4 regions of the Bacillus sp. EB V-12 genome follow, and region 1 is predicted to be linked to each of the others. Evidence: predicted binding sites of a transcription regulator. Region 1 holds the regulator's gene; each other region holds the start of a gene.
What was found. Region 1 encodes Rex, which represses fermentation and respiration genes when NADH is low (regulators of the CRP and FNR family bind a similar motif). Its sites were predicted from a motif close to TTGTGAAATATTTCACAA; they were not measured.
Positions count from the first base shown of each region.

Region 2: a site for Rex is predicted at 5,692-5,709, ahead of ACZDYH_RS19795 (DUF1641 domain-containing protein). Genes of this name have one in related genera too.
Region 3: a site for Rex is predicted at 5,648-5,665, ahead of ACZDYH_RS19460 (L-lactate dehydrogenase). Genes of this name have one in related genera too.
Region 4: a site for Rex is predicted at 6,867-6,884, ahead of nirB (NADPH-nitrite reductase large subunit). Genes of this name have one in related genera too.

Region 1 is NZ_JBUXJL010000028.1:3,980-12,320, reverse strand. It holds gene ACZDYH_RS29870 (ABC-F family ATP-binding cassette domain-containing protein) at 53-1,978, opposite strand; gene ACZDYH_RS29865 (redox-sensing transcriptional repressor Rex) at 2,166-2,795, shown strand; gene ACZDYH_RS29860 (YdiK family protein) at 2,825-3,016, opposite strand; gene ACZDYH_RS29855 (CPBP family intramembrane glutamic endopeptidase) at 3,013-3,762, opposite strand; gene groES (co-chaperone GroES) at 4,154-4,438, shown strand; gene groL (chaperonin GroEL) at 4,477-6,111, shown strand; purine riboswitch at 6,252-6,353, shown strand; gene guaA (glutamine-hydrolyzing GMP synthase) at 6,518-8,056, shown strand; purine riboswitch at 8,209-8,310, shown strand.
Region 2 is NZ_JBUXJL010000006.1:158,893-167,233, reverse strand. It holds gene ACZDYH_RS19820 (DUF4077 domain-containing protein) at 1-273, shown strand, start outside; gene ACZDYH_RS19815 (SET domain-containing protein) at 440-835, shown strand; gene murB (UDP-N-acetylmuramate dehydrogenase) at 1,219-2,136, shown strand; T-box leader at 2,234-2,449, shown strand; gene tyrS (tyrosine--tRNA ligase) at 2,506-3,768, shown strand; gene ACZDYH_RS19800 (NAD(P)/FAD-dependent oxidoreductase) at 3,959-5,137, opposite strand; gene ACZDYH_RS19795 (DUF1641 domain-containing protein) at 5,182-5,622, opposite strand; gene ACZDYH_RS19790 (winged helix-turn-helix transcriptional regulator) at 6,055-6,399, opposite strand; gene ACZDYH_RS19785 (MFS transporter) at 6,773-7,936, shown strand; gene ACZDYH_RS19780 (aldo/keto reductase) at 7,953-8,341, shown strand, end outside.
Region 3 is NZ_JBUXJL010000006.1:91,625-99,965, reverse strand. It holds gene ACZDYH_RS19495 (acetyl-CoA C-acetyltransferase) at 1-162, shown strand, start outside; gene ACZDYH_RS19490 (acyl-CoA dehydrogenase family protein) at 547-2,331, shown strand; gene ACZDYH_RS19485 (MBL fold metallo-hydrolase) at 2,468-3,190, shown strand; gene ACZDYH_RS19480 (TetR/AcrR family transcriptional regulator) at 3,194-3,742, shown strand; gene ACZDYH_RS19475 (CPBP family intramembrane glutamic endopeptidase) at 4,207-4,920, shown strand; gene ACZDYH_RS19470 (hypothetical protein) at 5,064-5,249, shown strand; gene ACZDYH_RS19465 (spore coat protein) at 5,263-5,511, shown strand; gene ACZDYH_RS19460 (L-lactate dehydrogenase) at 5,757-6,707, shown strand; gene ACZDYH_RS19455 (PTS sugar transporter subunit IIC) at 6,730-7,743, shown strand; gene ACZDYH_RS19450 (phosphatase PAP2 family protein) at 7,807-8,341, opposite strand, start outside.
Region 4 is NZ_JBUXJL010000003.1:394,321-402,661, reverse strand. It holds gene ACZDYH_RS13575 (AEC family transporter) at 1-544, shown strand, start outside; gene ACZDYH_RS13570 (hypothetical protein) at 891-1,268, shown strand; gene ACZDYH_RS13565 (precorrin-2 dehydrogenase) at 1,455-1,928, opposite strand; gene ACZDYH_RS13560 (sirohydrochlorin chelatase) at 1,921-2,631, opposite strand; gene ACZDYH_RS13555 (uroporphyrin-III C-methyltransferase) at 2,628-4,052, opposite strand; gene nirD (nitrite reductase small subunit NirD) at 4,111-4,428, opposite strand; gene nirB (NADPH-nitrite reductase large subunit) at 4,444-6,849, opposite strand; gene ric (iron-sulfur cluster repair di-iron protein) at 7,058-7,765, opposite strand; gene ACZDYH_RS13535 (excalibur calcium-binding domain-containing protein) at 7,968-8,341, opposite strand, start outside.

The DNA.
Region 1 (8,341 bases):
TCACATAGTCAAAAATCCTGACTTATGAGACATCTTCCTTATTTAAATATGCTTATACATGCAGCTCTTCCCATTCTGCCATACAAGTTTCAAGTTGTTCTTGTAGCGTTTGCTTTTTAGTTGTAATTTCACTAGCTTTTTCATAATCTGCATATATTTCTGGTAAGCAAAGTTGATCTTCTAACGTAGCAATTTCTTCTTCTAATTCCACTATACTTTGTTCTAGCTCTTCAATTTTTCTAGTGCGTTGACGCTCTAGTTGTTTACGCTCTTTTTCTTCTAAATAATTTAATTTCTCTTGTGCAACCACCTTTTGAACAGGAACGTCACTTTCTTGCTGTTCAAGTTCTGCACGTTCAATCATTTCATTTTTCTTTTCAACGTAGTAATCGTAATCCCCTAAATATTCCTGTGCACCTTCTGTTGATAACTCAACCACAGTCGTTGTTACACGGTTAATAAAGTAGCGGTCATGTGAGACGAATAGAAGAGTCCCTGGGTAATCAATTAAAGCATTCTCCAAAATCTCTTTACTATTTAAATCAAGGTGGTTCGTAGGCTCATCTAGAATTAACAAATTTGACTTTTGCATCATAAGTTTTGCAAGAGCTAATCGAGCTTTTTGTCCACCACTAAGGGAAGATACTGGTTTCAGTACATCATCTCCTGTGAATAAAAAATTCCCAAGTATAGTACGGATTTCTTTTTCCGGTTGCAGTGGATATTCATCCCATAGTTCATTTAAAACCCGTTTAGAAGATGTTAAGTTTGCTTGTTCTTGATCATAATAACCAACAGATACATTTGATCCGAAAGAAACATCACCATTTAATAGTGGTAACTTATTCACAATGGATTTTAACAATGTGGATTTCCCAATTCCGTTTGGACCAACTAAAGCAACACTATCTCCGCGAGTTAAGCGCATAGTTACATGTTCAATTATAGGGTTTTCATTATAGCCGATGGTTGCATCATTTACTTGTAAAACATCATTTCCACTTTGTTTTTCAATATCGAAGTGGAATGATGCTGACTTAGAATCCCCTAATGGTCTCGTTAATAATTCCATTCTGTCTAGTTGTTTACGGCGACTTTGAGCACGTTTCGTTGTAGAAGCGCGAGCTATATTCTTTTGAACGAAGTCCTCAAGTTTTGCGATTTCATCTTGTTGTTTTTCGTAACGTTTCATTTCTTGCTCATATAATGCTGATTTTAAGTCTAAATATTTACTGTAGTTACCAACAAATCGTCTGCTTTCTTTATTCGAAATTTCATATACTTGTGTAACGAGTTTGTCTAAGAAATAACGGTCATGTGAGACGATTAATATTGCGCCAGGATAACCTTGCAAATATTGCTCAAGCCATGTTAATGTTTCGATGTCTAAATGGTTTGTAGGCTCGTCCAAAATAAGTAAGTCTGGTTTTGTTAATAATAATTTCCCGAGAGCTAATCTTGTTTTTTGCCCGCCGCTTAAAGTAGAGATCGTCGTCTGGTGCGTTTCAACTGGGAAGCCAAGGCCGCTTAAAATGGAGCGAATATCCGCTTCATATTGATATCCACCTTGATCTTTATAATTGAGTTGTAATTGGTCATAATCAGCTAACAATCTTTCATATGTAGCTTCGTTTGAAAAGTTTTCTTCTTTTCCCATTTCTTGCTCAAGCCTTCGGAGTTTTGTCTCCATTTGCTGTAAATGGGTAAAGACGGTTAGCATTTCATCCCAAATTGTTAAAGACGTTTCTAGTCCAGTATTTTGAGCTAAATATCCGATTGAGACATCTTTCGGTTTTATAATTTCGCCACCATCATGAGATAATTCACCAGCGATAATTTTTAATAATGTAGATTTACCTGCTCCATTCCTTCCAACTAATGCGATACGATCTTTTGTTTGTACTTCCAATTTTATGTTTGCAAGAATTGTTTCTGCACCGTATAATTTCGAAAGCGCGTTTACTTGTAATAAAATCAATGTTTTCACCTCAAATAATTTCTTAACTTTGCCATGTTTATATTTCTCAATCATACTAAAAATAGTGTATAGTTTAAAATAAAGAGAGAATACTTCTTCTCTTTATTATACAAGGAATTTAATGAGTGCTAAACTTCTGTATTTGATTAAAGTATATGAATAAAGATAGGAAGAGAGGAGAGGTCATATGGATCAGCAAAAGATTCCACAAGCCACTGCTAAAAGATTGCCTCTATACTATCGATTTATCCAAAACTTATCTCTTTCTGGTAAGCAGCGTGTTTCATCGGCCGAATTGAGTGAGGCAGTAAAAGTAGATTCCGCAACAATACGAAGAGATTTTTCGTATTTTGGAGCGTTAGGGAAAAAGGGATATGGATATAACGTAAATTATTTATTATCATTTTTCCGCGAAACACTTGATCAAGATGATATAACACGTGTAGCACTTATTGGAGTAGGTAATTTAGGGACCGCTTTCTTACATTATAATTTCACGAAAAACAATAATACAAAAATTGAAATGGCATTTGATGTTAGTGAAGAGAAAGTTGGAACAGAAATCGGGGGCATTCCTGTATATCATTTAGATGAATTAGAAGAGAGATTATCAAATGATATACAAGTGGCAATATTAACAGTACCGGCTACAGTAGCACAAGCTGTAGCAGATAGATTAGCTGAAACAAGCGTGCACGGTATTTTGAATTTCACACCAGCGCGATTAAACGTATCAGAGAATATTAGAATTCATCATATTGACTTAGCTGTAGAGTTACAAACATTAGTTTACTTTTTGAAAAACTATCCACAATAAAACGCAGAGGGAGCGACCTCTGCGTTTTATTATTGTTTCTTGTTTGTGAATTTAACTAATATAAGGCGAAGTGCCAAATTAAAATCAATTGTTGCCATAACTGCAAATAGTATTGTCCACATATTCCAGATTGTATCTGTCACGTTCGTAATGGCGAAGCGTGTAAAGATACATCCAAGAAGGAAGTATAGTGCAGCCATGAACAATGGTGAGTTTCTCATACAAAAAATCCTCCGATAAAGCCTTGCATTTTTTCAGCTTCTTTAATCATTTCTTGAATTTGTTCATTGCTCATAAAAATTTGCCCAATAGCGACTAATGTATTCATTGCAACATGAGCTGCAATCGGAACGATAATACGTTTCGTCTTCACATATAAGAAGGCGAATACGAGCCCCATAGCAGTGTATACCAATAAGTGAGTAAAATCAAAATGAATTGCTGCGAATACAAGCGAACTAATGATAGCTGCAATAAAGAAGTTAAACTTCTTATAAAGTGTACCGAATAGAATTTTTCTAAATACGATTTCTTCTAAGATAGGTCCAATTATAGAAACAACAATAAGGAACCAAGGTGTCGTTCTTGCAATTTCCATCAGTTTCATTGTATTTTCTGAACCTTGTTTAATTCCTAGCAGTTGCATCTCGATCATACCGGCAACTATTTGTGAAAAGAAAGCTAAGAAGAACCCGATAAAAATCCATCCAATAGTAGCTGGAACAGAAGAGCGCATTGCATCTAAATGCCTGTCACGAATATCCGTTCTAAGTAACCAAAGTACGATACATAATGCAATAAAGAAGCTAATGATTGCCCAGTGTCCCGTTATGATTTGTCCTTTTTCCTCAATGGTAAATCCTCTATTATCATAGAGTCCTGTTTTTAGGAGAAGTGGTAATCCAACAACGCCAGATAACTGCATTAAAATGTATGTAACGATAATCCACCAGTATTGTTTCTTCAAATGGTTTAACCATCCTTTCTAACTATAGTGTATGAGATAAGTTAGGATAACATGTAAATATGCTACCTACGATATAAACCTCACTTGAATTATGTTTTTTTCGTAAATCCTTATTTGAAATTATAATAGAAGACAGGAGAAAGTTGTGTGTGTAGCGAAAACAACTTAGGGTGTCCTTTCATATTGTAACATACGAGCAGTGGAAACAACGATTCATATAGTAAAGGCAGTATTCTATATAGAAAGTTTATATAGTGATTTGCGAAAAAATTATGATTTTTTTACTTGCAAAAGAAATTGAGATTATTTATTATTATAAGTGTGTTAGCACTCGGATGACTTGAGTGCTAATAAAAGAAATTTACATAACAAAATGAGGAGGTTATTGTTCATGCTAAAGCCATTAGGTGATCGCGTTGTAATTGAGCTTGTTCAAGCAGAAGAAAAAACAGCAAGTGGTATCGTATTACCAGATACTGCAAAAGAAAAACCACAAGAGGGTAAAGTTGTTGCAGTAGGTACTGGTCGAGTGCTTGAGAATGGTGAGCGTGTTGCTTTAGAGGTAGCAGCAGGTGATCTTATCATCTTCTCAAAATATGCAGGTACTGAAGTGAAATATGAAGGTACAGACTACTTGATTTTACGTGAAAGTGACATTTTAGCAGTTATCGGTTAATTATATAAATCTTAAAAAATCCAAGGGGGTCAATTATTATGGCAAAAGATATTAAATTTAGTGAAGAAGCACGTCGTTCGATGCTTCGCGGTGTCGACACTCTTGCAAACGCAGTAAAAGTTACGCTTGGACCAAAAGGTCGTAACGTTGTACTTGAGAAAAAATTTGGTTCACCACTTATTACAAATGATGGTGTAACAATCGCAAAAGAAATCGAATTAGAAGATGCATTCGAAAACATGGGTGCGAAATTAGTAGCAGAAGTTGCTAGCAAAACAAATGACGTAGCTGGTGACGGAACAACAACTGCAACTGTATTAGCGCAAGCTATGATTCGTGAAGGTCTTAAAAACGTAACAGCTGGTGCTAACCCAATGGGTCTTCGTAAAGGTATCGAAAAAGCTGTTACTGCTGCAATTGAAGAATTAAAAACGATTTCTAAACCAATCGAAGGCAAATCTTCTATCGCACAAGTAGCTGCTATTTCTGCAGCTGACGAAGAAGTAGGTCAATTAATCGCTGAAGCAATGGAGCGCGTTGGTAACGACGGCGTTATTACTTTAGAAGAGTCTAAAGGATTCACAACAGAATTAGACGTAGTAGAAGGTATGCAATTTGATCGTGGATATGCATCTCCTTACATGATTACTGATTCTGACAAAATGGAAGCAGTTCTTGATAACCCATACATCTTAATCACTGACAAAAAGATTTCTAACATTCAAGAAATCTTACCAGTATTAGAGCAAGTGGTACAACAAGGTAAACCACTTCTTATCATTGCTGAAGATGTTGAAGGCGAAGCTTTAGCTACATTAGTAGTGAACAAACTTCGTGGTACATTCAACGTAGTAGCTGTTAAAGCTCCTGGATTTGGTGACCGTCGTAAAGCAATGCTAGAAGATATCGCAATCTTAACAGGTGGCGAAGTAATCACTGAAGAATTAGGTCGTGACTTAAAATCTGCTACAGTTGAATCTTTAGGACGCGCTGGTAAAGTTGTTGTTACAAAAGAAAACACAACTGTAGTTGAAGGTGTAGGAAGCACAGAACAAATCGAAGCTCGCATCGGTCAAATCCGTGCGCAATTAGAAGAAACAACTTCTGAATTCGATCGTGAAAAATTACAAGAGCGTCTTGCTAAACTAGCAGGTGGCGTAGCAGTAATTAAAGTAGGTGCAGCAACTGAAACTGAGTTAAAAGAGCGCAAACTTCGCATTGAAGATGCACTTAACTCAACTCGTGCAGCAGTAGAAGAAGGTATCGTTGCAGGTGGTGGTACTTCACTTATGAACGTATACACAAAAGTAGCTTCTATCGTAGCTGAAGGCGACGAAGCAACAGGTATCAACATCGTACTTCGTGCACTAGAAGAGCCAGTTCGTCAAATCGCAATCAACGCTGGTCTAGAAGGATCTGTAGTTGTAGAGCGTCTAAAAGGCGAAAAAGTAGGCGTTGGTTTCAACGCAGCTACTGGCGAATGGGTTAACATGCTTGAGTCTGGTATCGTAGATCCAGCTAAAGTAACTCGTTCTGCACTTCAAAACGCAGCATCTGTTGCAGCTATGTTCTTAACAACTGAAGCTGTAGTTGCTGACAAGCCAGAACCAAATGCACCAGCAATGCCTGACATGGGCGGCATGGGCATGGGCGGTATGGGCGGAATGATGTAATTCCGTTTGCCCTAAAAAACATCCATTTCTATATAGAAATGGATGTTTTTTTATGTTTTTTAGAAAAGGAAATGAATTTCTGTAGAATTTTGTCGCTTTCTCTCTTGACCATATTGATACTTCATTGTTAGAATCTAGGAAGATAATATAAAACGATCCTTCATATATCCTCAATGATATGGTTTGAGAGTCTCTACCGGGTTACCGTAAACAACCTGACTATGAAGGCAGTGTGTCTTATATTTATAAAGAGCGGAGACTATCTTTCTTTATAAAGCCAGACCCCTGCCTTTTCTTTGTTATGAGACTAGAGGCGGAGGACTGGCTTTTTTTATTATATTGGTAATGCTTTTCGCCAAATTGGTGAAAATATTTATATACGAGAACTAACGTTGGGGTGATTATTTTGAAGAAACAACACGATACAATTATCGTTTTAGATTTTGGAAGTCAATACAATCAGTTAATAGCACGTCGAATTCGTGAGTTCGGTGTATACAGTGAACTTCATCCACATACAATTACTGCAGAAGAAATTAAAGCAATGAATCCAAAAGGGATTATTTTCTCTGGTGGACCAAATAGTGTATACGGTGAAGGTGCATTACATTGTGATGAAAAAATCTTTGAACTAGGTTTACCAATCTTCGGTATTTGTTACGGTATGCAGCTTATGACGCAACACTTCGGTGGTAAAGTAGAGCGTGCAAATCACCGTGAGTACGGAAAAGCTGTTCTTAAAGTAGAGAACGAATCAAAATTATATGCGAACCTTCCAGAAGAGCAAGTTGTATGGATGAGCCATGGCGACTTAGTAACTGGTTTACCTGAAGGATTCGTAGTAGATGCAACAAGTGAGTCTTGCCCAATTGCTGGTATGAGCAATGAAGCGAAAAACTTATACGGTGTACAATTCCACCCAGAAGTACGTCACTCTGAGCACGGTAACGATTTAATTAAAAACTTCGTATTCGGCGTATGTGGTTGTTCTGAAGGATGGAACATGGAGAACTTTATTGAAGTAGAATTAGAAAAGATTCGTGAAACTGTTGGAGACAAAAAAGTACTATGCGCACTTAGTGGCGGTGTAGACTCTTCTGTTGTAGCAGTATTAATTCATAAAGCAATTGGTGATCAATTAACATGTATTTTCGTTGACCACGGTTTACTTCGTAAAGGTGAAGCAGAAGGCGTTATGAAAACATTTAGCGAAGGCTTCCATATGAACGTTATTAAAGTGGATGCAAGAGACCGCTTCATGGACAAGTTAAAAGGTGTAGAAGATCCAGAACAAAAACGTAAAATCATCGGTAACGAATTCATTTACGTATTTGATGATGAAGCGTCAAAATTACAAGGTATGGACTTCTTAGCGCAAGGTACACTTTACACAGATATCGTTGAGAGTGGTACAGCAACTGCACAAACAATTAAATCTCACCATAACGTTGGTGGTCTTCCAGAAGACATGCAGTTCAAATTAATTGAGCCTTTAAACACGTTATTTAAAGACGAAGTACGTGTATTAGGATCTGAATTAGGAATTCCTGATGAAATCGTATGGCGTCAACCATTCCCAGGACCGGGTCTTGGTATTCGTGTATTAGGTGAAATCACAGAAGAGAAATTAGAAATCGTTCGTGAATCTGATGCGATTTTACGTGAAGAAATTATTAAAGCGGGCTTAGACCGTGAAATCTGGCAATACTTCACTGCGCTTCCTGGTATGCGTAGCGTAGGTGTTATGGGTGACGAGCGTACTTACGATTACACAGTAGGTATCCGTGCGGTAACATCTATCGACGGTATGACAGCTGACTGGGCACGTATCCCTTGGGACGTATTAGAGAAAATCTCTGTACGTATCGTAAACGAAGTAAAACACGTTAACCGTATCGTGTATGATGTAACGAGTAAGCCACCAGCAACTATTGAGTGGGAATAGTATTTATAAAAAGGTCCATCTATTGCTTATGCATAGATGGATCTTTTTTATTTTGGTATTAATACGAACGAAAATATAAAATTTTATAAAAATGTTCGTTTTTAAATTGACAAAACTACTTCGTCGAGTTAATATGATTATGTAATTCAAACGAAAAGTGAATATTATGCCGTCGTATAATATCGGGGATATGGCCCGAAAGTTTCTACCTAGCTACCGTAAATGGCTTGACTACGAGGCGTTTGTATAAAGATGAGGGGAAACTTGTCTTTGTTTATAGAACGC
Region 2 (8,341 bases), on a different contig from region 1:
TTAACAAATGTAACTGATTTAGGGAAGTTTATTGATGCGATTAATGAAGTAATGCGAGAGGTTGTTGTTCATCAAGAAAGTTTCCAAGTTAAAACAACGAATATCGTAAAGGATGTTACGCATGCTTCTAACGTAATTCAGCAAACTTCTACAGCTACAGAAGAAGTGCTAGCGAGTGTGGAAGAAGAAAAACATCGAAATGATACGTCAGTGAAGACGTTACAAACTGTTAGCGAGCAAGTGAAGTTGTTAGAAGATATTTTAGAAAAGTAATATTGCTTGGAAAGAGCACGAATGATGTGCTCTTTTTTCATTGAAACGAATACTTGATAGGAATTTAATTGCTTTTCTGCGCGTTTTCTGCCAAGCTTAAGGAGATAAAATTCAGCTAATAGCGGAATTAAAATACTTCAAAGAAAGAATTAAATAGGTGACGCATATGATCGAAGTTAAGACTTCTGAACTTAGTGATGGAGAATTTAATAGAGGTGTATTTGCAACTCGTGATATTAAAAAAGGTGAGTTGATACACGCAGCACCAGTTATCTCTTATCCGAATGAACAGCATGAACACATTGAGAAAACATTACTTGCTGACTACGCATTTGAGTATGGAATCAATCATACGGCAATCCTTTTAGGATACGGTATGTTATTTAATCATTCATATACACCGAATGCAACGTATGATATTGTCTTCGAGAACCATACGTTTAACTTCTATGCTTATAAGGATATAAAAGCAGGAGAAGAAATTTTAATCAATTATAATGGTGAAGTTGATAACGATGAGCTGTTATGGTTTGATAAAGAAAAAGAAGAGAACGAAAAGTAATATAAAGAGTATAGAAAGAGCGCATTCTGTGGGATGTGCTCTTTTTTTATTGATGTAAATAAAGTAAAAAGTACAAAAAAATACCACTTTCTTTTTGTGTGGTATAGTAAGATACTGAGGGATAGTGTTTTGAAAAAGTCACATATTTTACAAATTGTTGTCTTTCTGATGACATGTCAAGTTTAGTAGTCCATTTGGGTTGCTTTATTATGCAATATATATTTTAATATGAGTGGCACCTCTTATAAATTAAGAGGTTTATAGGTGTCTCGAATTGATTTTGGGTACACTGTATCCACCACTTTAGGTTCTTTCATGTACGTGGGGATATTATGGGCCCGTATAACGGGATAAAATGAATATAGAAATAGAGGAATCGTAAAATGAATATGCAAGAGGTTTATAAATATTTAAGTACGGTATTGCCTGAAGGACATGTTAAACAAGATGAAATGTTAAAGAATCATACGCATATTAAAGTTGGCGGAAAAGCAGATGTTTTTGTTGCGCCTACAAATTATGATGAAATTCAAGAAGTTATTAAATATGCGAACGAATATAATATTCCAGTTACGTTTTTAGGAAATGGATCGAATGTCATTATTAAAGATGGTGGAATTCGCGGGATTACAGTAAGTTTAATTCATATTACAGGTGTTACTGTAACAGGAACGACGATTGTAGCACAGTGTGGTGCAGCAATTATTGACGTATCACGTATTGCCTTAGACCATAACTTAACGGGTCTTGAGTTTGCTTGTGGTATTCCAGGTTCAGTTGGCGGAGCATTATATATGAATGCTGGTGCATACGGCGGTGAAATTTCGTTTGTATTAACAGAAGCTGTCGTAATGACAGGTGATGGAGAGCTACGTACTTTGACGAAAGAAGCATTTGAATTTGGATATCGTAAGAGTGTATTTGCGAACAACCATTACATTATTCTTGAAGCGAGATTTGAACTTGAAGAAGGTGTACATGAAGAAATTAAAGCAAAAATGGATGATTTAACGTTTAAACGTGAGTCAAAACAGCCTCTAGAATATCCTTCATGTGGTAGCGTATTTAAGCGCCCACCAAATAACTTTGCTGGTAAGTTAATTCAAGACTCAGGACTACAAGGTAAGCGAATTGGTGGAGTAGAAGTTTCTTTAAAACACGCTGGGTTTATGGTGAATGTTGATAACGGAACAGCACAAGATTACATCGATTTAATTCACTTCGTACAAAAGACAGTTGAAGAGAAATTTGGCGTGAAGTTGGAGCGAGAAGTAAGGATTATTGGAGAAGATAAGGAATAAAGAAATACGTATGAAGATATGAATTATTTTAAAATAATATTTGGGTATTGTTGACAATTTGTTTTCAATTCAATATAATGGCTAATAATTTAACAAATAACATACGTTGAAAGAGCCCAGTAGCAGTTTGTCACTGTTAACGAGAGAGCTAGGGGTTGCTGGAACCTAGCACAAACAAACTTGCGAATTACACTCTGGAGTATCTTAGGTAATGCTAAGCGGACTAGCAATCGATATTATTGCTAAGAGTGGTATGAGTAGCTATGCTATTTATGCAAACTGGGTGGTAACACGGTGAATAATCGTCCCTATGTCTATCGTAGACATAGGGGCTTTTTTGTTTTTAAAAAATAAAGGGGATGACAAAAGATGAATATTATTGATGAATTAGAATGGCGCGGCGCCATTAATCAGCAGACTGACGAAGAAGGTTTACGTAAGCTAGTAGAAGAGAAAAAGATTTCGCTATACTGCGGAGTTGATCCGACTGGTGATAGTATGCATATTGGACATTTGATTCCGTTTATGATGATGAAGAGATTCCAATTAGCTGGTCATCATCCTGTTATTTTAATTGGCGGGGCAACAGGAACAATTGGTGATCCGAGTGGACGACAATCAGAGCGTCAACTTCAAACGTTAGAAGTGGTTCAGCATAATGTAGATGCGTTAACAGCACAAATGAAAAAGCTATTTGATTTTGGTGGAAATAGCGAAGTGAAGATGGTAAATAACTATGATTGGACACATGAAATAAATATTATTGAGTTTTTACGTGATTACGGGAAAAACTTTAGCATCAATAGCATGTTAGCGAAGGATATTGTAGCAAGCCGTTTAGATACAGGTATTTCTTTCACGGAATTCACGTACCAAATTTTGCAAGCGATGGACTTCCATCATTTATACACGAAAGAGGATGTTCAACTTCAAATTGGTGGCAGTGACCAATGGGGAAATATTACGAGTGGTTTAGATTTAATTCGTAAGTTAGAAGGTCATGAGGCGAAAGTATTCGGATTAACGATTCCGTTATTATTAAAATCGGACGGTACGAAGTTTGGTAAATCAGCAGGTGGTGCGGTTTGGCTTGATCCTGAAAAAACGACACCGTTTGAATTTTACCAGTTCTGGGTAAATACAGATGACCGCGATGTAGTTAAATACTTGAAATACTTTACATTCTTAACGAAAGAGCGCATCGATGAATTGGCAGTGAAGGTAGAAACAGAGCCTCATAAACGTGAAGCGCAAAAAGTATTAGCGGAAGAAATGACGAAATTTGTTCATGGAGAAGAAGCATTCCTGCAAGCTGTGAAAATTACAGCAGCGTTATTTAGCGGAGATATTAAATCGTTAACAGCTGATGAAATTGAACAAGGTTTTAAAGAAATGCCAACATTCCAGTCTTCAAAAGAGACGAAAAACATCGTAGAATGGCTAGTTGATTTAGGAATTGAGCCATCTAGACGACAAGCACGTGAAGACATTAATAATGGTGCGATTTCTATGAATGGTGAGAAGGTAACAGATGTGGGTACAGATGTTACGGTAGAGAATTCATTTGATGGACGATTTATTATTATCCGTAAAGGGAAGAAGAATTACAGCCTTGTGAAGTTAGGCGAATAGTTTGTGTGAAAGGATGGGAGTAGGAAGAATACTTCCATCTTTTCGTATACACAATTTGGACATAAAATAATCAGTAAATTTAGATAATTAAAAGGGTTATACGATTCTTCTGCCGAATAAATAAGTTAGAGAAAATTACGGATAAAAATAGCCCGAACCATGCAGGGCATGATTCGGGCTTATATTCAGATTAGTAAGCTAAGCTGAATAGACCTTTAATGTGTGATAAGTAACGAACGTTACTTGCTTCTTTCATTAATGATGCTGGTAAGCCTTTAAGTGGAGTATTGCTTGCTCCAATTGTAGCAACCGCATCTTTACGTCCTAGACTAGCAAGTGTTCCAGAGTTTACAGGTGCGAACTCTTCGAATGCTTTGCCTTCTAGTGCTGCGTATAAGTTGTATCCAATTAACTCACCCATTTGCCAAGCGATTTGTGCAGTTGGTGGGTATGGACGTCCGTCTGGAGCGAAGACAACAGCGCTGTCTCCAGCAACGAATACGTCTTTGTGAGAAGTAGATTGTAGGTATGCATCAACTGTTGCACGTCCACGGTTAACTTCAAGACCTGATTCACCGATTAATGGGTTACCTTGTACGCCGCCCGTCCAAACGAATGTGTTAGCAACAAGTTTTTGACCGTCTTTTAAGTCGATTTCGTTGCCAGCAACGTTTGTTACAGGAAGACCAGTTAAGAATGTAACGCCGCGCGCTTCTAGGCTAGTAGTTGCACGTTCGATTAAGTGGTCTGGTAATACTGGAAGGATTTTTGGACCTGCTTCAACAAGAAGAAGTTTCACTTCTTTTGGATTTACGCCGTGGCTTTTTGCAAGTTTAGGCATAATGTCAGCAAGCTCACCAACTAGCTCAACGCCAGTTAATCCGCCACCACCGATTACGATTGTAGCATCAGCTTCGTTTTTCGTTTTCGCGTATTCACGAATACGGTCTTCAACGTGTTTGTAGATTTTATTTGCATCAGCAGCAGATTTTAATACCATGCTGTTTTCTTCTAGTCCTGGAATACCGAAGTAAGCAGTTTTACTTCCTAAAGCAACTACAAGTGCATCGTAAGATAAAGTAGTGCCGCCAGCTAATTTGATTTCTTTGCTATCAACTGAGAATGACTCAACTGTTGCGATTTTAAGATCGATATCTTTACCTTTGAAAAGCTTTGTAAGTGGCATTGCAACTGCTTGCTCAGACACGTTACCAGCTGCAAGGCGGTGTAGTTCAGTGATGATTTGGTGCGTTGGGTATTGGTTAATCACTGTAACTTGTGCTTCTGATTTACTGTAATATTTACGTACGTTTAAAGCGGCAAGAAGACCGCCATAACCAGCGCCTAAGATGACAATTTGTTTTGACATAGTATGATATCCCCCGTCTTTACTAATTGTTGTTATAAGTTAACTTATTTATTGTTACGTTCTGCACTAATTTGAAGATATGCGTTCACAAAGCGGAACATTTTTTGTGCTTGTGGATCTTTTAATAATTTTAATAGACCGAACAGGCCGATAACTTCGTTGCTTTCGTCAGCACGATCTTTCGCTTCGATTGCAGTAGCAGCCATGCTTTTCACTGTATCTTTTACAGGTTCTACAAGCTCTGTGATTGCACCAACAGTGTCGCTTTTTAATACTTCATCAGTAGCAACAGTTTGAGCGAAGTCATAAGACTTAGTTAAAATGTTAACAAGCTCAGTTAATTTTGGAAGCTGTTCTACTAGTGTTGTTAATGATTCTTGTACCTCAGGTTTTAACAACTGATCAAGTACATCAAGTTGTCCTTGGCTAGCAGAAATTTGTACAGTTTCTTGTTCTGGCTTTGTTTGAGTCATAGTTTCTGGCATCTCCAATTCTCCTTTACGATAGCAATACTCTTATTTTTTATAAGTAAGATAGTAAACGGTTACGAAACTTTATACAAAGTTTCACAAAACACAATAAAATGCCTTTAAATTTATGACAGCAAGTAAGCTGACATAAATCTAAAACCATAACGTCTTACTTATTATTTATGAACTGTCCGATACATGGCTTGTCCGCATAATGGAAAAGCTCCGTTACCGGAAAGTGTATATAATATATATCCTATATTATATACTATATACACCTATGTTAACATAAAAATGATTCCTAATTATTTGATATTGAGTGTATAACGTAGTGCTGACAAGGTATGAAAGCGTATAAAATATTTTGTTCCAGTTAGAAATGTACATATATATAAAGAAAAAAAGGAAAAAATGAACAAATTCATGTTCGTTTTTTCCTTTTTCCTATTATTCACCTTCTGCAATTAGCATCGATGTGTTACCTTCTTTTTCAAGATGGCATTCGCCCCAAGAACAAAGAGAATCAAGAATGGATTCTAAAGACCAACCGTAGTCGGTAAGAGAATATTCTACTTTCGGTGGGACTTGGTTGTATACTTTTCTTTGAATGACGCCGTCGTCTTCTAATTCACGTAATTGCTGTGTTAACATTTTTTGTGTAATACCAGGCATGGAACGTTTTAGTTCACTCGTTCTCTTTGTACCTTTCGTTAAGTGACAAAGGATAACAACCTTCCATTTTCCGCCGATAACTTCTAAAGTCGCCTCTACAGGAATATTGTATTTCTTCATATGAAATCCTCCCTTTGTAAGTAAAATAAGTTAAATCATACAAATGTTACTTTTTAGTACCTATAGCACTTTAAAGTACGTACTTTTTATTATGTTAAATATGTTTCATAATAGCACATGTAAGAGGCAAATGAGTAGTACGGTACCAAAAAGTGACTATGTTACTTTTTAGTGCCTATCGTACTTTAAAGTGCGTTCTTCAAAAAAAGAATGAAACCATTCATAATAGCATTTGTAGAGATTAAATATATTTTTTAGAAGATAAAAGGGCCTTTTTATCACACTATTATGATTGGATTTCTTGTAATAAGGAGGAATTCAATTGAGTTCATATACAGTACCATCTTCGGAAGTTCAGACGAACCGAAGAAGTATGTTTGCTTTATTAGCACTAGCAATTAGTGCGTTTGGGATTGGTACAACCGAGTTTATTAGTGTCGGTTTATTACCATCGATTTCAAAAGATTTAAATGTTTCTGTTACAACAGCTGGTTTAACTGTTTCCCTATATGCGTTAGGGGCGGCAGTAGGAGCTCCTGTTTTAACAGCGTTAACGGCAAGTATGTCGAGAAAGACATTATTAATGTGGATTATGGTTATTTTCATTATTGGTAATGGTATTGCGGCGGTAGCAACAAGCTTCACTGTATTAATTATCGCAAGGATTGTATCTGCGTTTGCACATGGTGTGTTTATGTCGATAGGATCTACAATTGCGGCTGCAATCGTACCAGAGAATAAACGTGCTAGCGCAATTGCGATTATGTTTACTGGATTAACAGTTGCAACTATTACAGGTGTGCCAATTGGAACGTTTATCGGTCAAGAGTTTGGCTGGAGAGCGTCATTTATGGCGATTGTCGTAATTGGAATTATTGCTTTTATCGCAAACAGCATACTAGTCCCATCTAATTTAAAAAATGGTGTACCTGTATCGTTTCGTGATCAATTCAAACTAATTAAAAATGGAAGACTATTACTTGTTTTCATTATTACTGCACTTGGATACGGCGGTACATTCGTAACATTTACGTATTTATCACCGCTATTACAAGAAGTAACAGGGTTTGAAGCGAGTACTGTCACTATCATTTTATTAGTGTATGGAATCGCCATTGCGATAGGGAATATGGTCGGCGGAAAATTATCGAATCATAATCCGATTCGAGCGCTATTTTACATGTTCCTTATTCAAGCAATTATATTATTTGTTTTAACATTTACAGCGCCATTTAAAGTAGCTGGATTAATCACAATTATTTTCATGGGACTATTCGCATTTATGAATGTTCCGGGGCTACAAGTATATGTAGTTATATTGGCAGAGCGCTTTGTTCCGAGTGCGGTTGATGTTGCTTCAGCAATTAATATTGCCGCATTTAACGGAGGAATCGCTTTAGGTTCTTATATAGGTGGCCTTGTAACGAATTCGTTAGGATTAATCCATACTGCTTGGGTAGGCGGTCTTATGGTAGTAGCCGCTGTTATTTTAACAGCGTGGAGCATGACATTAGAAAAAAGAGATCAAGTAAAATAAAAGGAGAGAAAATAAAATGAAAAACTTACAAAGTAAAACAGTATTAAGTAATGGTGTAGAAATGCCTTGGTTCGGTTTAGGTGTATTTAAAGTAGAAGAAGGACCAGAACTTGTAGAAGCAATTAAATCAGCAATTAAAGCAGGATACCGCAGCATCGATACAGCTGCAATTTACGGAAATGAAAAAGCTGTAGGTGAAGGAATTCGTGCAGGTATTGAAGCGACTGGTATTGCAAGAGAAGAATTATTTATTACTTCAAAAGTATGGAACGCAGATCAAGGGTATGAAACAACAATCGCTGCATACGAAGAGAGTCTAAAAAAATTAGGACTAGATTATTTAGATTTATATCTTGTTCACTGGCCTTCAGAAGGAAAATATAAAGATACATGGAGAGCGCTAGA
Region 3 (8,341 bases), on a different contig from region 1:
AACGGTGGTGCAATCGCACTTGGACATCCACTTGGCTGTACAGGAGCAAAACTAACACTATCTCTTATTCACGAAATGAAACGCCGCAACGAACAATTCGGTATCGTAACAATGTGTATCGGCGGCGGAATGGGAGCAGCGGGAGTATTTGAATTACTTTAAAAAAAGTGGAAGCGGCTCGTTCAGAATGTGAGGGGGATGGAGCTTCAGACGTAGAGGCGTTCTTTGCCTCGCAGGAAGAAGCGAAGCCACCGAACATTCTAGCCGCTGGAACTGAATTATAAAAAAAGTGCAGGTGGCTCGTTTAGAACAGGAGGGCGTTGGAAGCCCTGACGAAGAGGCGCTTTTTGCCTCAAAGGAAGGGGTGAAACGACCGACTGTTTTAGCCACTGGAACTGGATTATAAAAAAAGTGGAAGCGGTTCGCTCAGAACGAGACGACGCTAAAGCAAAGAATGGAAGCAACAAAGGTTTATAAAAAAAGGGAGAGCCAGCTTCTTTCAAAAAGAGAGAAGCGGCTCATGAAAATATGAAGGAGGAAATTTTCATGGAAAAAACAGTAGGAAATGCGGTTAAAGGCGGTAGCTTTTTAGTAGATGAGATTACGATTGATCAAGTGTTTACGCCAGAAGATTTTTCATCTGAGCATAAAATGATTGCAAAAACGACAGAGGACTTTATTGTAAATGAAGTTCTTCCAGAGCTTGAATATTTAGAGCAACATGAGTTTGATCGTTCAGTTCGTCTTTTAAAAGAAGCTGGGGAACTTGGTTTATTAGGCGCTGACGTACCAGAAGAGTACGGCGGAATTGGTCTTGATAAAGTAAGCTCAGCGTTAATCGCAGAGAAATTCTCTCGCGCTGGTGGCTTTGCAATTACTCACGGTGCTCACGTAGGTATCGGATCTTTACCAATCGTATTATTCGGTAACGAAGAGCAAAAGAAAAAGTATTTACCATTACTTGCAACTGGTGAAAAATTAGCTGCATACGCATTAACAGAGCCAGGTTCAGGATCTGACGCATTAGGTGCAAAAACAACTGCACGTTTAAATGCAGAAGGTACACATTACGTATTAAACGGTGAAAAACAGTGGATTACAAACTCTGCATTCGCTGACGTATTTATTGTATATGCAAAAATCGATGGAGAGCACTTCTCAGCATTTATCGTAGAGAAAGACTACGCTGGCGTATCTACAAGCCCAGAAGAAAAGAAAATGGGTATTAAATGTTCTTCAACTCGTACGTTAATTTTAGAAGATGCGTTAGTACCGAAAGAAAACTTACTTGGTGAAATCGGTAAAGGTCATATTATCGCATTCAACATTTTAAATATCGGTCGTTATAAATTAGGTGTTGGTACAGTTGGATCTGCGAAACGTGCAGTAGAAATTTCAGCACAATATGCAAACCAACGTCAACAGTTCAAACAACCAATCGCTCGCTTCCCATTAATTCAAGAGAAACTTGCGAATATGGCAGCAAAAACATATGCAGCTGAAAGCTCTGTATATCGTACAGTAGGTTTATTCGAAAGCCGCATGAGCACATTATCTGAAGAAGAAGTAAAAGACGGTAAAGCAGTAGCAGCTTCTATCGCTGAATATGCAATCGAGTGCTCTTTAAACAAAGTATTCGGTTCTGAAGTATTAGACTATACAGTAGATGAAGGTGTTCAAATTCACGGTGGTTACGGATTTATGGCAGAGTACGAGATTGAAAGAATGTACCGTGATTCTCGTATTAACCGTATTTTCGAAGGAACGAACGAAATTAACCGCCTAATCGTACCAGGTACGTTCTTACGTAAAGCGATGAAAGGTGAATTACCACTTCTTCAAAAAGCACAAAAATTACAAGAAGAGTTAATGATGATGATGCCAGAAGAAGTAGGCGATGAGCCATTAGCACTTCAAAAGTATTTAGTAACTAATGCGAAGAAAATCGGCTTAATGGTAGCTGGATTAGCGGCTCAAAAATACGGTAAAGCATTAGATAAAGAGCAAGAAATTCTTGTGAATATCGCTGACATCGTAAGTAATCTATACGCAATGGAATCAGCTGTTCTTCGTACAGAAAAAGCGATCAAAACAACTGGTCTTGAAAAGAATAAACAAAAAGTGTTATACACTGAAGTATTCTGCCAAGAAGCATTTAACGAAATCGAAGCAGATGCGAAAGAAACACTTATCGCAGTTGAAAACGGCGACATGCTGCGCATGATGTTATCATCATTACGTAAATTAACTCGCCACACACCACTTAACGTAATTCCGAAGAAACGTGAAATCGCTGCGAAAATTTTAGAAGATGAGCGTTACACAGTTTAATATCTTTAAAGAACAGTAGTCGTTTATACGGCTACTGTTCTTTTTTTGAAAAAAAATTTTTTTAGTGACATAAAACTAATACCATTAGTATAATAAAACTAATGGTATTAGTTTTTGTGAAAAGGGAGATGGGACTATGAGGATGATACATGAAAAAACGGTATATCAATTGTCATTTTTGCCAAGAGTGTTTCCTGTGAATTGTTACTTTGTGGAGGAAGAAGCTGGTTTAACTTTAATTGATGCGGCTTTGCCATATAGCGCAAAAGGTATTTTACAGGCGGCTGAGAAAATAGGAAAACCAATTACTAAGATTGTATTAACACATGCGCATGATGATCACATCGGTGCATTAGACGCATTAAAAGAAGTACTTCCTCATGTTCCAGTCTATATTTCTAAGCGGGACGGAAAGCTGTTAGAAGGAGATACGACGTTACAAAAGGATGAACCGAATACGCCAATAAAAGGCGGTGTACCTAAAAAGATAAAAACGGTACCTGATATTTTATTAGAAGATGGCGACCGAGTTGGATCGCTTCTTGCGATTATGACACCGGGACATACGCCAGGCTCCATGTCGTTTCTTGATGTAAGAAATAAAGCTCTTATTGTCGGAGATGCATTCCAAACAAGAGGAGGTATGGCTGTTTCAGGACAAATGAAATTTTGGTTTCCGTTTCCGGCGATGGCAACGTGGAGCAAAGAAATATCATTACAAAGTGCACAGAAGCTAAGCGAATATGAGCCTTCCTTGCTTGCGGCAGGACATGGAAAAATGATAAACGATCCAGTGGCTTTCATAGAGCTTGCTATTAAAGAAGCGAAGCGGAATATAGAAAGTAGAAAAGAGGGTTAATTGATGTCACCGAGAATCGGACTTACATTACAAAAAATTGTAGAAACAGCAGCAGAAATTGCAGATGCAAATGGAGTACAAGAAGTAACGTTAGCTTCATTAGCGCAAACGTTAGGGGTACGTTCGCCCTCACTATATAATCATGTAAAAGGGTTACAAGATGTACGGAAAAATCTTGGCATTTACGGAATCAAAAAGCTGCATAACAGACTGGAAGAAGCTGCCGAGGATAAACGGATGGATGAAGCAATTCATGCTTTAGGAGAAGCGTATGTAGCATTTGTCCGAAAACATCCTGGACTATATGAAGCAACTTTTTTACGAGATGAAGAAGTAAGAAAAGCAGGTGACGGAATTGTAAAGCTTTGTCTTCAGGTTTTACAACAGTATGGCTTAGAAGGAGAGAATGCACTTCATGCGACACGCGGATTCAGAAGTATTTGTCATGGATTTGCTTCGATTGAACAGCAAGGCGGATTTGGTTTGCCGTTAGATCTGGATATAAGTTTACATGTATTATTGGAAACGTTTATTAAAGGATTACGTGAATAAGAAGCGAGGCAAACAAAAACCTTAGAAGTGATTCTAAGGTTTTTTAGTGCATATGATTTGAAAAGAGCGGTAGGCTTTTTCTCATTACATGATATTATTTTGCAGGTTTGAAAAATGTGTATATGGCTACGGAAAGGCAAACGAAAATAAATGCAATAGGATCTTGATATGGATTAGGCTCAGAGCCCTTCTGGATTTCTGTAAGGAAGTCATGTGTTTTCATGTTTATTGCTCCTTTAACTAATAAGTTTTATATGATGCGAGGGTTATAGTGGATAGGAAGTGTTTTTTGAAATTTCATATAATAATTATTGCATAGTAATTCTATTCCTAAAACTATAAAATATAAAGTTTTCATAATATGTAAAATTGCATATTATTCTTTTTGAAAAAATTGTTATATTATCTATATATTTGTATTAAAGGATTTTTGTTAAGGTAATGAAAACAAATGGAGGAATAGTATGAGAAAAACAGTATTAGACGCGTATAATGCAGAAAGAGAAGTAGATAACATAACATATAAAAATCTAGTTGTAACGATTGCAAGCATTCTAGGGTTCTCACTCTTAGGGGGATTATTCCTTGCTTTAGCCCTTGGAATTTTTGGAGAAGAGGTATTACGTGCTAATTTAGAGGGATATTATTTACTTCTATTTGATGCAGCTGTTGTTACTATTGTTTTATTTGCTTATAAACCAGTGCTTCATTTTATTAAGAACATATGGGATGTATCTGTTTTAAAAAATGGGAAAACCTACTTGTATTTATTAATAGGTTTTATCATCATTGCATTAACTCAGTATGTAATGTTAGAGTTGTTTAGCTTTGAAAGTGCAGGGCAGCAGCGAGATCAATTAGGGAGCTTAGGACTTCAAAATAGTCTACAAAGTATTATATATGTGTTAAGTGTTGCTATAATTACACCAATTAAAGAAGAAATTTTATATAGAGGTATTTTGTATCGATTTTTTGAAAAGAAATATAGTTTTCTAGTTGGTATCATTATTTCTTCCTTCATCTTTGGGATTCTTCATGGTGGTTTTCCGGTTACGGCAATGATTATGGGGATTGTATTTGCTATGTTATACAAAAAGACGCAATCTATTATACCTAGTATTATTTTACACATTATATGGAACTTACTTGTGAGTATAAGTATGATTGTATCTCTATAAAAATAAATACATAACCAGTATAAAAGATGAATGGCTTAGCTATTCATCTTTTATTTTTTTTATATGTGGGAAAAGTTGATGAATACAATCCAAAAAGAACCAAATACTAATGATGAATGAACAAAGAAAGGCGGGTATGTTATATGCAAAACTTAACAGAGCTTGAAGTAGAAAACTTACGTCATTTAATTGGTGGACACGCAACAATTATTAACAAGTTGGAGCAGTATGCACAGACGTGTACAGATCCACAACTGAAACAAATGCTACAAAAAGATGCGCAAGATGCACGAAATACGAAACAGCAATTAATGACTTTCCTAGGATAGGAGGAAGCGGAAAATGAATGAAAAAGATATGGTAAATGATTATTTAGCAGGATTAAATGCAAGTTTAACAAGCTATGCAAATTATATTGCTCAGTCTGATAATGAACAGTTACATCAAACGTTAATTCAAATTCGTAATCAAGACGAGGCGCGCCAACGTAATATGTATGAGTACGCAAAGCAAAAGAGTTATTACAAACCGGCAGCACCTGCTAATCCAATGATTGTACAGCAATTAAAAAGTCAATTAAGTGCGGAATAACAGGAAAAAGAAAACGAGCGAATTTATTCGCTCGTTTTCTTTTTGTATATGTCAATAAATACATAATAAATATTTTTCCAGTTGTAACAAATATGACGAAAATGGAATATGACAATTCACAAAAAGGACAAAAACTTTGTTCAACATTTCACAAAGTATCCATGGTTTCTATCGTGGGAACCTCTATAATTAAGAATGTAAAGAACAAAAGAAATAGATTATATGATCACTTAGGAGAGATTGCTATGAAAAGACATACAAGAAAAATTGCAATTATCGGTACTGGATTAGTTGGATCAAGTTGTGCGTATTCCATTGTAAATCAAGGGATTTGCGAAGAGCTATTATTAATTGATATAAATCATGAACGTGCAGTTGGGGAAGCAATGGATTTATCACATTGCATTAACTTTACAAATACAAGAACAAAAGTATATGCAGGAAGCTATGAAGACTGCAAAGATATGGACATTGTCATTATTACAGCAGGACCAGCACCAAAACCAGGGCAAAGTCGCTTAGATACTTTAGGAGCGAGTGCGAAGATTATGGAAAGTGTTGTTGGTGGCGTAATGGAAAGTGGATTTGATGGTATTTTCTTACTTGCATCGAACCCAGTTGATATTATTACATATGAAGTGTGGAAATTATCTGGATTACCTAGAAATCGCGTAATCGGTACAGGAACATCATTAGATTCTTCTCGCCTAAGAACAATTTTATCTGAAATGCTACATGTAGATCCTCGTAGTATTCATGGGTATTCATTAGGAGAACATGGTGATTCTCAAATGGTTGCTTGGTCTCATGTAACTGTTGGTGGAAAGCCAATTCTGCAAATTTTAGAAGAACAAAAAGAACGATTTGGTGAAATAGATTTAGATGAAATTGTTGAGAAAACTGCAAAAGCTGGCTGGGAAATTTATAAACGTAAAGGAACTACTTATTACGGAATCGGAAACTCTCTAGCGTATATTGCGAGTTCAATCTTTAACGATGATCACCGTGTCATTGCTGTATCAGCCATTTTAGATGGTGAGTACGGTGAATACGATATTTGTACAGGAGTACCAGCTATTATTACTAGAGACGGTATAAGAGAAGTTGTAGAACTCAATTTAACAGAGGATGAAGAATCTCGATTCGCAAAATCAAACGATATTTTACGTGATTATATGAAAACAATTGGTTACTAACTTATAGGAGAAGGTGAAACAAATGAAGGAATATATAATGTCTCGTGTATTTAAAGCATCTGCTGGAATCGCACAAGGTATTTTCGTATCCCTCGGAATTGGTTTACTGATCGAAAATATAGGAAGAATTGTTGATATACCATTACTTATTACAATCGGAGTTGTTGCAAAATCACTAATGGCACCGGCAATTGGTGCTGGAATTGCTTTTATGCTCGGTGCAAACGGTCTTGTAATCTTCTCGGCGATGGTAGCCGGAGCGATTGGTGCCGGATCCATTTCGATTACTGAAGCTGGTCTAATTATTAAAACAGGTGAGCCAATCGGTGCATTATTAACAGCAACTTTAGCTGTATATATTGGTAAACGTTTAAGTGGAAAAACTGCGTTAGATATGATGCTCGTTCCATTTGCGGCCATATTAGGTTCTGGTTTAGTAGGCATTTGGTTATCTCATAATATTACTCCTGTTTTAAATGCAGTTGGAGCGTTTATTAAAGATAGCTCAGCTGGTAGCCCATTCATCGCTTCTATCGTCATTGCAGTAGTTTGGGGACTATTACTTATCTCTCCAGCTTCATCAGCTGCGTTAGCAATTGCACTTAGCTTAGACGGTGTTGCAGGTGGTGCTGCTCTTGCTGGATGCGTTGCTCAGTTTATCGGATTCTCTGTCATCTCAGCAAAAGAAAACAATTTAGGTGGCATATTAGCTCAAGCACTTTGTACTCCGAAAGTACAGTTACCAAATATCACTAAAAATCCAATGATTCTCGTCCCAACTGTCGTCGCCAGTGCTATAGTCGGTCCAGTATCAGCATTAATTTTCCAACTGGAAGCAGGAAAGGAAATTGCAGGTCTTGGATTAAGTTCTCTTATCGCACCAATTAATTTAATTTCCAGCCAAGGATGGGAAGTTCTCCCGGCGATGGTAATTACTTATATCGTCATTCCAGTAGCTGTTTCTTATATACTTTACATTGCTCTTAAAAAAGCAGGTTGTATTCATTCTGGTGATATGACTGTACCGCAATCTTAAATTGAAAATCTCCTTAATAATAGATAAAAGCAGACTGAAGCCACAGTCTGCTTTTTTGTCATGCTACATTCTATGATTTTGTTTTACTGGAACTCTTATTGGTTCTTTGGCCAATAAGAGCTGAACGCCGAAGTAAAGTATGCTTGCAAGCGTCATTCCAGAAACGGCATCTACAAAGGCATGCTGCTTCGTAAATAGCGTTGATAAAATAATAAGTGTACCGAAGAAAGTAAGGATGTAATATTCAAAAACATGCTGTTCTCTACGCTTAAAGGCAGCTAACATAATTACAAATGTAGTAAGAACGTGAATGCTAGGGAAACAGTTTACTGGCTGGTCGATACTATAAATATAGCGAACTAGTTCAGAAAATACATCTGTTCCAACGACAGTCGGACGTGGTACAGTTGTTTGCCAAAAATAATAAATAGAAAAACAAGCAAGCTTTCCAAAAATAACACTACTTAAAGTAACATAATATTGCTTTCGGTCAGCAAAACAGTAATAAATAAGTGCGCCGTATAAGTATGGAAACCAAAGTAAATAAGGAATAATAAATGCTTTTACAAATGGAATCCAATCATCTACTACAGTTGTA
Region 4 (8,341 bases), on a different contig from region 1:
CATTCAAATTTTTATTGTTATTTTCCAGAATCTTTTAACTTATTCATATGGGATATATAACTTACTATCAGCAACAAAAACAATCGGAGGTATTATTCGATCATTTCTAAGACTGCCTGTATTTCATGCGCTCGTATTAGGGGTTCTCTTTCAATCTTTTAAAATTCAAATACCTAATTCTATCTTGCTACCTCTTAATCAGCTTGCGAATGGTTTTGTTGCAATAGCACTCATATTGCTAGGGGCACAATTATCTAACATTAAACTTAATTTTTTCCATCGAGTCATAACATGGGCTTTAATTGGAAGATTACTGATGGGACCATTATTAGCACTTGCCGTAATATACATACTAAACATCGATGGTATTGTTGCACAATCGTTATTTATTGCAAGTTCTTTTCCTACTTCAAGAAATACATCAACCATTGCTATGGAATATCAAATAGAGCCTGAATTACATGCACAAATCGTTTTATTTTCAACACTTTTCAGTATTATTACAGTAACTGTTGTTATTTATTTGTCATATATTTTGTTTTGAATATACGTGCAAAAACGAATAGATTTGAGGCGGTAAATGATGGACGGAAACCCCATCGATATGAGAAGAAAACAGTCTATGATATATGGGGGGCGTTTACAATTGTACCGTGTCTGATAATCAAGTGGCTTAATTCAAAAAAAGGAAACTCGTTACGGGTTATTTCGTATGAAAATCTTTAAAGCATCTACATATAGACTTGCGAAAAAAGACACAATTTCGCTTATAATTGACGTTACATGAGCTTAGTTTGATAGCGGTGGGGTGGGAGCATCAAGTAAGAGTTTTTTCTTTATTGATTTTATGCGGTTTTTCCGCAAAATTGTAACTAAGGGGGGATTCCAAGTTGAGTAAACAGAATATCAGCACAACAGTTTCAGGAGATATAATTGTTACCCATCTAGTTGGCAATATAAAAACAGATGATGTGTATGAATGGTTTAATGGTTTTGAGCAGGTTTGTCAACAATTCATTTCTGAAGGGCGGAAATACAAATTGTTGGTGGATAGAAAAGGATACACGCCAAATCATTTTTCTGTTCAAAAAGTATGGAAAGAGAAGTTCTTCAATGAAATCATTTTGAATAACAGTAAGGCAATTGCATTTCTCCTTGAAGAGGGGCAGATAATGGATTATTTACAACAATCTAACACGAAAGAATCTGTGAGATTTTTTGATGATTATGAACAAGCGCTAATTTGGTTGAATGAATATCCAATATAAAACCTGTATTGAAGCCGTTGCTCTCAAGCAACTGCTTTTTTGTCCGTAATTGTTGCCGTTATTTTTCTTCACAGATTCTTGTCCAATTGTTTGTCTGATCCTAAAAAACGAAACTAAAGCAAAAAGAACAAACGCCTCTAAAAAACGTTTGTTCACAGTTAATTCCTATTTTAGCTAAGTGATAGATTACATTTTATGAGTACGAGAAAGTCTTTTTATAAGTTTAGGAAGGACAGAAGTTAATTCCTGTTTCATACGCTTCGTAAACGATGGGGCCTTACCTGAAGTCGAAATAGTGACAACATATTCATCATTTCGAATGACACCAGGTGTGTGAAACGATGATGCTGTACCATCACTTACAACGTTAACCCACTGGAAATCATGAGCGGCCTGTTTGACCATCATATTTACAGCATGTTGATTTGTAGCTGCATAAATTAGATGAGCATCTTTAATATCATCATTACTAAAAGTTTTTTGCTTCCAAGTAATATAAGAAAGTTCCTTCATTTCCTCGCAAATTTCTGGGCTGACAACAGTGACGAAAGCGCCTGTATCTTTTAATCCAGACGCTTTTCGATATGCAATTTTACCTCCACCAATGATAATGACAACTTTATTTTGTAGATTAAACATAAGAGGGTACATGTTATACATATATGCATTCCTCCATTCGTTCTAATAATGTTAGTTTCATATATGTATCAAACTGAAGACAGTTACAGGGCGTAACATGATTATATTTTTTTGTATGCAATTTAATTTTTTGAAGTAATAATCCGGTAAAGAGAAGGTACGGCATGACATATACATGGGACGCAGTCGATGTTATAGCCTTGAGCTCAGCAGCAAAAGAGGGAGTTCCTTTCGTTAAAAAGGAACAGGATACTGGCATACCAAGTTTTCGTTCGACAGCTGCTCCGATTTGTTGTAATTCATGTATCGGTTGTGGATCACTACTGCCTCGCCCTACGAGTAAAATACTACTATTTTGCATTGGCATAGCTTCACGTATTCTTTTCACTACAAGTTCCACCATATGTGGATGTGTACTAAAAGGAGGTACAACTGAAAATGTTATTTGTGGATATTTCTTTTGTAGTTGTTCTATTTCAAAAGGAATATCACGTTTATAGTGAGCTGCTGCAAATAATAAAACAGGTACAATCATTATTTCAGTTACTCCCTCTATTATCGTTTCTGTAACTGCATCCGAAATAGTAGGTGTCGTTAGTTCTAGAAAAGCTATTTTTTGAATTCTTTCGTTTCGCTCTTTCATAACAGATTGAATAAATTGAATGAATTGTTCATTACCTTCTTGTAGCTGGCTCCCATGTCCAACATATACAATTCCTTTCATTGTCTCACCATGTCTTTCTTCATAAGAGTTTCTTGTAATTGATGATCTACGTTATGAAACCCAACTTTATTTGCATAGTGTAAAGTTGGAACGTCGGTATACGAGAATGGGAGAGTAAGAATATTGATAAAGCCAAGGCGTTTTATTTCTGCTAGAAACGTATCAATAGAAGCACGACCTTCAAATACAATGCTATCCCATGAGAATTCAGAAAGAATACGTGAATGAATTTCATCGAAGCGATGATCAATTGTGTACTCATGAGTCATCATATAGGAACCAGCACCAATTTTTTCTTGAATAACAGCAATTCGGTTAATGTTTCGTCCTAAATAAATCGTTGAATTCGAAGAAAATTGCGCAGGTTTACTGAACAATCCATATTGCATGAGCTTTTCTTGAATAGAAAGGTTCATATACTGAAGTTCTGCCTGTAAGGAACGAATATCTTTATGATATTTACTGCATGATTGCATTAAGATGTCTACACTGTCAGCGGAACAAAATACAAGACGATCAACGTTAAAAATCTTATTGATTTGTTCAGAGGTTAATGTGTATTCTTTCTTTTTGAAAGTTGGAATTTGATATATTTCTGCACCGGACTCTTGTAACTTTTGCTTTATTGCGCTTTTTTTATTTGTTGCAGCTGCAAATAAAACTTTCTTGCCGTGCAATGGTTTACGTTCTTTCCAAGAGATTTGATTCCGCAAAGTAACAACATCACCAACAATTGTCATAGAAGGATTAGAAATATTTTCGTTTTTGACAATAGAAACAATGGTAGACAGTGTCCCAGTGACAACGCGCTGTTTACCAGTTGTACCCCATTCAATGACTGCTACTGGCGTATCTTCTTTTTTTCCTGCTTGTAGTAAGTTTTTACAAATTATAGGTAAGTTTTTTATACCCATGTAGTAGGCAATCGTGTCGCTATTGTGAGATGAATTATATTTTCCATGATCGGTTAAGGGACCTTTTGCATGTCCGGTTAATAAAGTGACACTATTACTGTAGTCACGGTGAGTGAGGGGAATACCTGCATAGCTACTAGCGGCGATGCTAGATGTAATGCCTGGTACAATTTCATATGGAATATTTGCTGCTGCTAAAGTTTCTGCTTCTTCACCAACACGGCCAAAAATAGATGGATCTCCGCCTTTTAATCGGACAACAATTTTGCCCTCTTTCGCAAATTGAAGAAGGTGTGCGTTAATTATTTCTTGTCGCATAATATGATTCTTTGGCATTTTTCCGCAATACATAAGTTCACATGTTTGTTTTGTATAGCTAAGAAAGAAAGGGTTTAGTAAACGGTCATATAAAACAATATCTGCACGTTTTAAACACTCTATCGCTTTTTTTGTAATAAGCCCTTCATCACCTGGTCCTGCACCAACTAAATATACATATCCGTTCATAATTGCACCTCATCAATTTTTATTTAAAAGGAAGCCAGAGGAGGCTTCCTTTCGAAAATTACATGTATAAATAAATGTCACCGTCAATAACTTCTACTTCGTATGTTTGAATACAGCCGTCATCAGGTTTTTGAACTTCACCTGTTAGTAGTGAGATTTTCCAATCATGCAGTGGACAAAAGACGAATTCTCCAGACACAATCCCTTCTGCTAACGGTCCGTTTTTATGAGGACAACGATTTTCTACAGCTCGAATATCGCCATTTGAAAGGCGGAATAGGGCGATAGACATACCTTTCATTTGCACTTCTTTACCGATTTGAATAGCAAGATCTTCCGCACGCATAACTTTTATTTTTTCTTTCGTTTGTATCATTTAGATCACAGCTCCTTATTTCACAGTTTCTACTTCATACATCGCTTTTAATGATTTCGTTTCTAGTGCTTGTCCCCATGCTTCCGTATATGTTCTACGAGCTGTTTGGAAACGTTCATTTAACGTAGTAACCATACTTGCATCTTGTAGTATTTCTTTTATATGATCGAAGCCTAAACGTTCTGTCCAGTAGGCGGTACGCTCTCCGTAAATACCAGTTTCACGATAATATTGCATGTAAGCTGCAGCGATGCGAAGGACATCATCTTCAGTAGGGACAATCATTACAAAATCAGCTTCACGTACTTCTGTACCACCATTTCCGCCAATATAAAGTTGATATCCATTTTCGACACAAACAACGCCAAAATCTTTCGTCAGTACTTCCGCACAGTTACGCGGACAACCGGTTACACCCATTTTCATTTTATGAGGTGTATCTACCATTTCTAATGATTGTTCAAGCAACATACCAAGTCCTAATGAATCTTTCGTACCGAAACGGCAAAAACGAGAGCCAACACATGATTTTACATTACGAAGAGACTTTGAATACGCATATCCAGAAGTCATATGTAAGTCAGCCCATACGTTAGGTAAATCTTGTTTCTTAACACCGTATAAGCCAATTCGGCTTGCACCGGTAATTTTCACAAGTGGAACATCATACTTCTTCGCAACTTCAGCAATTTTCATTAAATCATCAGCTGTTGTAACGCCTCCGTACATACGTGGAATAACAGAGAATGTACCATCGTGCTGGATGTTACCATTCATTCTTTCATTAACGAAACGGGACGATTTATCATCTTCATATTCTTCTGGAATCGCCATACGTAAATAGTAGTTTAAAGCAGGGCGGCATTTCGAACAGCCGTCTTCATGTGCAAAACCAAGAACATTTCGTACTTCTTTTGGAGATTTTAAGCCTTTCTCGTGAATGGCCGCTACGACTTCATCACGGGATAAAGGTGTACATCCACACATACCGGCAGATTGCGCTGAGGCATCAAAAGCATCTCCAAGTGTATGAGATAAAACTTGTTCCACAAGTGGACGACATTTACCACAAGAACCTGCGGCTTTCGTACAGCTTTTAACTTCTTCAAAAGTCGTTAACTCTTGTTCTAAAATGGCGTGAACGATTGTACCTTTCGTAACACCATTACATCCGCAAATCGTGTCATCCGCACTCATAGTAGCAACGTCAAGTTCACATTCTTCACCAGCTTTGTGAAGAATGGAAGCTGGTGTATATTCTTGTATATCTTCTTCTTTCTTTAACATGCTAAAGAGGCGTGTACCGTCAGCTGTATCACCGTATAAAACGATACCGACGACTTTATTATCACGAATTAATACTTTTTTATAGGAACGTTTACATTCATTAAAGATGGATATTGCTTTCGTTTGATCATCTTCATAAATTTGGCCAGCAGAGAATAAATCACAACCAGCAACTTTTAATTGTGTACCGACGATACTGCCCGAATATCCATCAGTTTGTAAATTTGTTATATGTTTTGCTAATATCGCACCTTGTTCATAAAGAGGAGCAACAAGTCCATATGCGATACCGTCATGCTCTGCACATTCTCCAACTGCATAAATGGACTCATCATTTGTTAGCATATAGTCATTGACTACAATACCGCGATTTACAATTAGACCAGCATCTTTTGCTATTTGCGTATTTGGGCGTATTCCGACAGCCATTACGATTAAATCACAATCTACAACTTCACCGTCTTCAAATTGAATGCCCTCAACATGGTCTGTACCAAGAATTTTTACAGTTTTCTTTTCCATTAAAAACTTCATGCCTTGTGCTTCTAAATCTTCACGCAGAAGAGCAGCTGCTTTCGTATCTAGTTGTTGCTCCATTAAGCTAGGCATTAAATGAACAACATGTACGTCCATTCCTAAATCAATTAGGCCTCTTGCGGCTTCTAAACCGAGTAACCCGCCACCAATGACAACGGCCTTTTTCTTTTCTTTAGCGGTATCTATCATAAATTGTGTATCTTCAATAGTTCGAAATCCTGTTACACCAGAAAGTGCGGAACCTTCAACAGGTAAAATAAAAGCACTAGAACCTGTTGCGATAATGAGCTTGTCGTATGTAAGAGTACGCTTCTTTTCTGTAATAATAATTTTTTCTTCTCGGTTAATACTTTGAACTCTTTCATCCGTATACAAAGTTATTTCGTTTTCTTCATACCAACTGTATTCATTCATAATGATATCTTGCATATTTGTTTTGCCTTGTAAAACATGAGAGAGCATAATGCGGTTGTAGTTTGGATGCGGTTCATCTCCAAAAATAGTAATCTCATATGAATCACTATCATGTTTTAAGATTTCTTCCATACAGCGAATGCCAGCCATACCATTTCCGATCATAACTAAACGTTTTTTCATTTTCGTTTCCCCTTTTTATGTGAAATATTGAACAAAGGATTATATTTTTATTATAGAAAATCAAATAAGGGGGAGATGTGATATTTATCACATTTTTATAATGATTCACAAATTGTTAAAATTCGGTTTTATGTGAAGGGGATGTGAATATTTTTCGCGAAACGAAAAAGCAGGCCATAAGTATTTACACTCATGTCCTGCACTTGATTTATGCTTTCGTAATGGCACGCGGAAATAAAATATTATTTTCTAAATGAATATGCTCAAATAAATCAGACTCTAGCGCTTCGAGGCGTTGGTAAACAAGTCGATAAGTACCGCAAGCACCTTCTGGAGGAGTAAAGTCATTTGTCACTTTACGAAGTTCTTTTATAATATTTCCAGCATGATTGTGCTCATTTTCTAGTTCATTTACTACTTTACGTAACTTAGCATAGTTTTCATTAGTTGGATTTTGTTCAAATTCTAAAATTAATGGAAAATCTTCCATTTCTTCTTTAATTAAATGCTGTTCTAATTCCATTTTAAGTTCATGAAATAGCTTATGAATTTGAGCTAAATGAGGCTGACTTGCCCCATGAACACGTAATACTTTTGTCACATATGGACTTAACTGTGGTAATTCTTCATTTAAATAGCGGTGATGCTTATTTATAACATAATCAATCAATTCACGATAAGAAGCATTTTTCCAATCAATTTCCGATTCATTTAATCGTTTCGTATTATGATAAAGCGTATTTAACTCTGTAAGCACTTCAGTAGCTGATAAATTTCTTTCATGAATTGCATCAATAAGTGGCTTATTACCGCCACAACAAAAATCTATTCTATATGATTTAAAAAGATCACTAGCTTTCGGAAATTGTGTAACAATCTCACCAACAATTGAAGTTTCAGTAAATGTATGTTCCATATGAATGCCTCCATAAAGTTTTAATGTAATATCTGAATTAAGAATAGCGATAAATTAAAATCTATGTAGTGATTGAAATCACTTATTCTGTGTCGTTTTTGAGAATAATAAGAAGAATGTTATTAAAATAAGGGGGAAAGTAATAAGTGGTAATATTTTACGTTAATAAAAAAGAAGCTTAGTAAAAGCTTCTTTTTTATTACTATTTTTCACATGCAATTCCATCGCCATCACGATCAAGATGAGAGCTATAACCTGGTTGCCCTTTATGTAAAGGAGCTTTCCCAGCTGCTCTAACTGCAGCACAATTTTTGTAGTATGCACTATCAGTATTACCATTAGCTGGTTGTGTTTGAGCTTGCTGTGCTTTTTGTTCTTCTTGTTGTTTACGAGCTTGTTCATCAGCCTGACGTTTTTGTTCTTCTTGTTGTTTACGAGCTTGTTCATCAGCCTGACGTTTTTGTTCTTCTTGTTGTTTACGAGCTTGTTCATCAGCCTGACGTTTTTGTTCTTCTTGTTGTTTGCGAGCTTGTTCATCAGCCTGACGTTTTTCATCCTCTTGCTTACGAGCTTGTT